Regions from separate parts of the Pseudoxanthomonas sp. 134C1 genome, predicted to be linked through region 2. Evidence: riboswitches for the same ligand, from Rfam matches in the RefSeq annotation. Region 2 holds a riboswitch; the other holds the start of a gene.
What was found. Region 2 has a riboswitch for glycine ahead of AC3DEZ_RS15055 (trimeric intracellular cation channel family protein). Riboswitches for the same ligand answer to the same signal wherever they lie in the genome.
Positions count from the first base shown of each region.

Region 1 (3,401 bases), on a different contig from region 2:
CGCGCCGGAGTTCGGCTGCAGGCTGACCGAGTCATAGCCGGTGCATTCGACCAGCATGGCTTCCAGGCCGTCGATCAGTTCCTTGTAGCCCTGGGCCTGATCGGCCGGGGCCAGCGGATGGAGGTTGCCGAATTCCGGCCAGGTCACCGGGATCATCTCGGCGGTGGCGTTGAGCTTCATGGTGCAGCTGCCCAGCGGGATCATGGTGCGATCCATCGCCAGATCCTTGTCCGCCAGCGCACGCATGTAGCGCAGCAGCTCGTGTTCGCTGTGGTGGGTGTTGAACACCGGGTGGGTCAGGAACGGGCTGGTGCGGCGCAGGGCTTCCGGGATCAGCGACGGCGCGCCGGCGTCCAGCGCGTCGATGGCGGGCAGGGCGGCACCGGGCTTGGCGAACACGCCCCACAGTGCCTCGACGTCGGCGCGGGTGGTGGTTTCGTCCAGCGAGATGCACAGCGAACCGTTGCCGCGCACGCGCAGGTTGATGCGGGCCTGCTTCGCGCGGGCCAGGATCGCCTCGCTGTCGCCGCCGGCATCCACGCACAGGGTGTCGAACGCGCTGGCGTGCACGGTGGCGTGACCGAGCGCGCGCAGGCCTTCGGCGAGGATGGCGGTCAGGCGGGCGACCCGGCTGGCGATGCGGGTCAGGCCTTCCGGACCGTGGTAGACCGCGTACATCGAGGCCATCACCGCCAGCAGCACCTGCGCGGTGCAGATGTTGGAGGTGGCCTTCTCGCGGCGGATGTGCTGCTCGCGGGTCTGCAGGGTCAGGCGGTAGGCGGGATTGCCGGCGGCATCCACCGACACGCCGATCAGGCGGCCCGGCATGGACCGCTTGTAGGCGTCGCGGCAGGCCATGAAGGCCGCGTGCGGGCCACCGAAGCCGAACGGCACGCCGAAGCGCTGGGTGTTGCCGACCACGATGTCGGCGCCCATCTCGCCCGGCGTCTTGAGCAGGGTCAGCGCCAGCAGATCGGTGGCCATGACGAACAGCGCCTGGTGGCCGTGGATGATCTCCGCATCGCGGCCCCATTCCTCCAGCCAGCCGCTGGACGCGGGGTACTGCACCAGCACGCCGAAGTAGTCGCCGGCGGCGAGCTTTTCATGGAACGCGTCGGTGGAACGGACGATCTCCACGGTCAGGCCCAGCGGTTCGGCGCGGGTCTGCAGGACTTCGATCGTCTGCGGATGGGTGTCGCCGGCGACCAGGAACACATTGGACTTCGACTTGGCCGAACGCTTGGCCAGGGTCATCGCCTCGGCGGCGGCGGTGGCTTCGTCCAGCAGCGACGCGCTGGCGATTTCCATGCCGGTCAGGTCGGTGATCATGGTCTGGAAGTTGATCAGCGCTTCCATGCGGCCCTGCGAGATTTCCGCCTGGTACGGGGTATAGGCGGTGTACCAGGCCGGGTTCTCCAGGATGTTGCGCAGGATCACCTTGGGGGTGTGGGTGCCGTAGTAGCCCTGGCCGATGAAGCTCCTGAACACCTGGTTCCTGTCGGCGACGGCGCGGATCTTGGCCAGCGCCTCTTCCTCGGTCATCGCTTCGGGCAGGGCCAGCGGCGCGGCGGACTTGATGTTGGCCGGCACGATGGCGTTGGTCATCGCCTCCAGCGAGTCGTGGCCGACCACGCGCAGCATGTGCGCGATTTCGGCGTCGTTGGGACCGATGTGGCGGGCGATGAAAGCGTCGTGGTGCTCGAGATCGCGAAGCGAGGACGGAGTCTGGGACATGGGCAGGGGCATCCGGAAAAGGCATGAAGCCGGGCGTGCGAAGTGCGCACGTGGGTGCCCCTCTGTCCTTTTGCCTGAGAGTTTGGAAGCGCCGCGGACGAGGTCGCGGTGAGTGCTTCGTGCCCCTTCGGCGCCGGCGCGTGGCCGATCTCTCCAGAGTGTTTGCAGCGGGGGTGGTATCGGGCCTGAGCGATTACGGGCGTTTGCGCCTTCGGCAGCGGGTTTCCCCGCTTCTCCCACCTGGGTCTTGCGGCGCGGATTATAGCCTGCGGCCGCCCGCACCGTCCCGGTTGGCCTTACCATGTCCGGCCCCCCGCGCCGGCCATCCCTGTTCATGAATGCGCCCCCCTTCCGACTCCTGCGCCTGGACCACGTGGTCCTGCGTGTCCGCGACCTGGCGGCCATGCGCGCCTTCTATTGCGGGGTGCTGGGCTGCGCGGTGGAGCGGGACCGGCCGGAGCTGGGCCTGCTGCAACTGCGGGCCGGCGAATCGCTGATAGATCTGATCCCGGTGGACGGCAAGCTGGGCCGGCTGGGCGGGGCGGGGCCGGGGACCGAAGGCCACAATGTGGACCACCTCTGCCTGCGGGTGGAACCGTTCGATCGCGAGGCGCTGGCGGCGTACCTGGAAGCGGCCGGGGCGACCCTGGGCGAGTTCGGCGAGCGTTACGGCGCCGACGGCATGGGCCCGTCCCAGTATCTGCGGGATCCGGAAGGCAACACGGTCGAGCTGAAGGGCCCGCCGACGTCGCCGCCGGTTGACCCTCGGGCCGCCGGGAGCGCGCCATGACCGCTGGCGTCCGCAAGCTGCCGTCCAACCGCCGCCTGGCCCTGCTGCTGGGCGGGCTGGCGATGTTCGGCCCGTTCTCGATCGATACCGTCTTCCCCGCGTTCAACGCGATGGGCGCGCAGCTGGGCGCGGACAAACTGGCGATGCAGCAGGTCATCAGCGTGTACCTGCTGACCTATGCGCTGATGAGCCTGGTGCACGGTCCGCTGTCGGATGCGTTCGGCCGGCGCAAGGTGATCCTGGGCGGACTGTTCCTGTTCCTGCTGGCGTCGATTGGCTGCGCGCTGTCGCGCGACATGACCACGCTGCTGCTGTTCCGCGCCTTGCAGGGTTTCTCGGCCGGTGTGGGTTTCATCGTCGGCCGCGCGGTGATCCGCGACGTGTTGCACGGCGACGACGCGCAGCGGCTGATGAGCCAGGTGTCGATGATCTTCGGCATCGCCCCGGCGATCGCGCCGATCATCGGCGGCTGGATCCTGGGCTGGAGCGCGTGGCCGGTGATCTTCTGGTTCCTGGCCGGTTTCTCGCTGCTGCTGCTGTTGACGGTCGGCGCGTGGTTGCCGGAGACCCATCCGCCGGAGGTGCGGGTGAAGGTCTCGCCCAGACACCTGCTGCGCGACTATTTCGCCATCGCGCTGAATCCGCGTTTCCAGCGGTTGGCGCTGGCCGGCTCGATGAGCTTCGGCGGCATCTTCCTGTACATCGCCTCGGCGCCGATCTTCGTGATGGATCGGCTGGGCCTGAACGAACAGCAGTTCGCCTGGCTGTTCCTGCCCACCATCGGCGGCATGACCTTGGGCGCATTCGTGTCCGGGCGCGCGGCCGGCCGCATCAGCGGCACCCGGCTGACCCGCATCGGTTTCGCCTGCATGGGCGT
Region 1 is NZ_JBYMTH010000003.1:346,766-350,166, reverse strand. Features, by position in the region: gene gcvP (aminomethyl-transferring glycine dehydrogenase) at 1-1,734, opposite strand, end outside; glycine riboswitch at 1,787-1,901, opposite strand; gene AC3DEZ_RS08785 (VOC family protein) at 2,069-2,524, shown strand; gene AC3DEZ_RS08780 (multidrug effflux MFS transporter) at 2,521-3,401, shown strand, end outside.
Region 1: it holds a riboswitch for glycine, as region 2 does, so the genes downstream of both, gcvP (aminomethyl-transferring glycine dehydrogenase) here and AC3DEZ_RS15055 (trimeric intracellular cation channel family protein) in region 2, are expected to answer to the same signal.

Region 2 (3,401 bases):
GCACCGCGTTGCCACCGCACCGCAAGCCGATTCCGCTGATCCATCCGGACGATCGCATCGGCGACACCGCGCTGCGCTGCGACCCGGACAAGATCGTCGCGGTGGTGCGTACGCATGGCCCGGATCGGAACAGCCCGTTCAACCCGGCCGACGCGACCAGCGAGCGGATCGCCGCGCATCTCATCGAGTTCCTGCAACACGAGGTGAAGCAGGGCCGGCTGCCACCCAACCTGCTCCCGCTGCAATCCGGCGTTGGCAACATTCCCAACGCCGTGCTGGCCGGCCTGTCGGCCAGCGGCTTCCGCGATCTGACCGCATTCACCGAAGTCATCCAGGACGGCATGCTGGACATGCTGCGCGACGGCGTCCTGCGCAGCGCCTCGTGCACCGGCTTCGCGCTGAGCCCCGAAGCGAACGAGGTGTTCAAGCAGAACATCGGTTTCTACCGCGATCGCATCGTCATGCGCACGCAGGAGATTTCCAACCATCCGGAACTGGTGCGCCGGCTCGGCTGCATCTGCATGAACGGGATGGTGGAAGCGGACCTGTACGGGAACGTCAATTCCACCCACATCATGGGCTCGCGCATCCAGAACGGCATCGGCGGTTCCGGCGACTTCGCCCGCAACGGCTACCTGTCGATCTTCCTCAGCCCCAGCACCGCCAAGGGCGGCGGCATTTCCTCGCTGGTGCCGATGGTCAGCCACGTGGACCACACCGAGCACGATGTCTCGATCATCGTCACCGAGCAGGGCCTGGCGGATCTGCGGGGACTCTCGCCCAAGCAGCGCGCGCGCGTGCTGATCGCGCAGTGCGCGCATCCGGACTACCGCGACCAGCTCACCGACTATTACGAGCGCGCCCTGCACGCCAGCTATGGCCGCCACACCCCGCACCTGTTACCCGAAGCGCTGTCATGGCACCAGCGATGGCTGGAGACGGGCAGCATGAAGGCCTGAGGGAAAATTCCCCTCGGTCCCCCTTCTTCGAAGGGGGAGGCAAAATCATCGTTGTCGAGGGAATCAGTCCCGCGCGGTTTCCGTCGCGTCGAACGCCACGCTGTACGCCACCGCGCCCCGCGGCCAGCTGCCGTCGAAGGTCAGCGCCATGAAGTACTCGGCCGGCGCGCCTTCGTAACGCAGGTCGGCATCGTTCGCGAAGCCGAAGCGCGCGTAGTAACCGGGATCGCCCAGCACCACACAGCCACTAGCGCCGGCCTGGCGCAGCCGGGCCAGGCCGGCCTCGATGAGCGCGGCGCCCACGCCGGCGCCCTGCCTGTCCGGCGCCACCGCCACCGGTCCCAGGCCATACCAGCCCGAAGCGCCGTCTGCGATGCCCACCGGCGAGAACGCCACGTGGCCGATCACCCGACCCTCCTGTTCCGCCAGCAGCGACAAGGTCAGTTCGCCGCGCGCGCGCAAGGCATCGACGATCGCCGCCTCGGTGCCGCTGGCGTGTTCGGCGCCCGTGAACGCCTCCGTGATCAGAAGGCGGATGGCGGGCGGGTCGACGGGGGTTTCGGAGCGCAGTGCGTAGGCGATCATGGCGACGGGTGGGCAAACGGAGCCGGCATTTTCACATCCGGCTCTGCTAAAGTGCGCCCCGGACGCAGGAGAGCGGAGCCGCACGGCTCCCGCCGAAGGCGCAGGCTCCCATAATCGCTCAGGCCCGGTTGCCGTCAGCAACCATCCACTGCGTCCACTAACGCCGATCTGGAGAGAGGTCTTCGATGACCCGCCGAAGGGGCAAGCGGCCCACGCCGCCGAACTCTCAGGCAAAAGGACAGCGGGAGCGGCACCGGATTCCGGTCATGAACTGAGCGTTCCAGCCCACGCGCCTGCGCGCGTGGACCGCGTGCGCGCACGTCGTGCCGGCTCCCGCCACCTCCCGCCGGAACCTTTCCATGCTGCTCTCCCTGATCTACCTCATCGCCATCACCGCCGAAGCCATGACCGGCGCGCTGTCCGCCGGCCGCCGGCGGATGGATCTGTTCGGCGTCGTCATCATCGCCTCGGTCACCGCGCTCGGCGGCGGTTCGCTGCGCGACATCGTGCTGGGCCACTACCCGCTGGGCTGGGTGAAGCACCCCGAGTACCTGGGCTACACCATCGGCGCGGCCATCGTCGCCACCTTCGTCGCACGCTGGATGCACCATCTGCGCCAGGCGTTCCTGTGGCTGGATGCGTTGGGCCTGGTCGCCTTCACCTTGATCGGCTGCGCGATCGCGCGCGAGGCCGGGCATGCACCGATCATCGTGGTGATCGCCGGCATGCTCACCGGCACCTTCGGCGGCGTGCTGCGTGACGTGCTGTGCAATGAGATCCCGCTGGTGTTCCAGAAGGAACTGTATGCCAGCGTGTCTTTGCTGACCGGCGGGGCCTATCTGATCCTGTTGCACGCCGGGGTGAACGAATCCACCGCCACGCTGGGCTGCCTGGGCGGTGGCTTCCTGCTGCGGCTGATGGCGATCCGCTACAACTGGGACGTGCCGAAGTTCGTCTACCGCGATGAAATTCACTAGGCGACGCGGTTCGCGCCGCGCAGGAGCGGCCCCGGGCAGCGCGCCGGCGATCCCGGGAGAGGGGAGCGGATCACCCGCGCGCCGGAGCCACTCCTGCGGCCCCTCATCCTTCCGTCTAGGCCGCCTGTGACACGTTGCGTTCGCGACGGCGGCGCACGGCGGCCGCGAGGCGCTCCAGCACGGCGACCGAACTGTCCCAACCGATGCAGCCATCGGTGATGCTCTGCCCGTAAGCCAGCGTCTGGCCGGACACCAGGTCCTGGCGACCGGCGACCAGATGGCTTTCGATCATCGCGCCGATGATGCGGGTCTCGCCGGCTTCGATCTGCGCGGCGATGTCGTCGATGACCGCCGGCTGGTTCTCCGGGTTCTTGAGGCTGTTGGCGTGACTGGCGTCGATCATCAGGCGCGGTGCCAGGCCCGCCTTCGCCAGTACCTGGCTGGCCGCCTCGACGCTGTCCGCGTCGTAGTTCGGCGCCTTGCCACCGCGCAGGATCACGTGGCAATCCGGGTTGCCGGTGGTGGCGGCGATGGCCGAACGGCCTTCCTTGGTGACGGCCAGGAAATGGTGCGGATGCGAGGCCGCGTTGACCGCGTCGGCGGCGATCTTCACGTTGCCGTCGGTGCCGTTCTTGAAGCCGACCGGACACGACAGGCCGGAGGCGAGTTCACGATGGATCTGGCTCTCGGTGGTGCGTGCGCCGATCGCGCCCCAGGCCACCAGATCGGCGATGTACTGCGGCGAGGTGGTGTCCAGATATTCGCAGCCGGCCGGCAGGCCGAGGCGATTGATGTTGCGCAGCAGTCCGCGCGCCAGGCGCAGGCCTTCGTTGATGCGGAAGCTGCCGTCCAGGCCGGGATCGTTGATCAGGCCCTTCCA
Region 2 is NZ_JBYMTH010000008.1:109,521-112,921, reverse strand. Features, by position in the region: gene scpC (succinyl-CoA:acetate CoA-transferase ScpC) at 1-959, shown strand, start outside; gene AC3DEZ_RS15060 (GNAT family N-acetyltransferase) at 1,023-1,544, opposite strand; glycine riboswitch at 1,600-1,692, shown strand; glycine riboswitch at 1,703-1,794, shown strand; gene AC3DEZ_RS15055 (trimeric intracellular cation channel family protein) at 1,904-2,521, shown strand; gene AC3DEZ_RS15050 (3-deoxy-7-phosphoheptulonate synthase) at 2,637-3,401, opposite strand, start outside.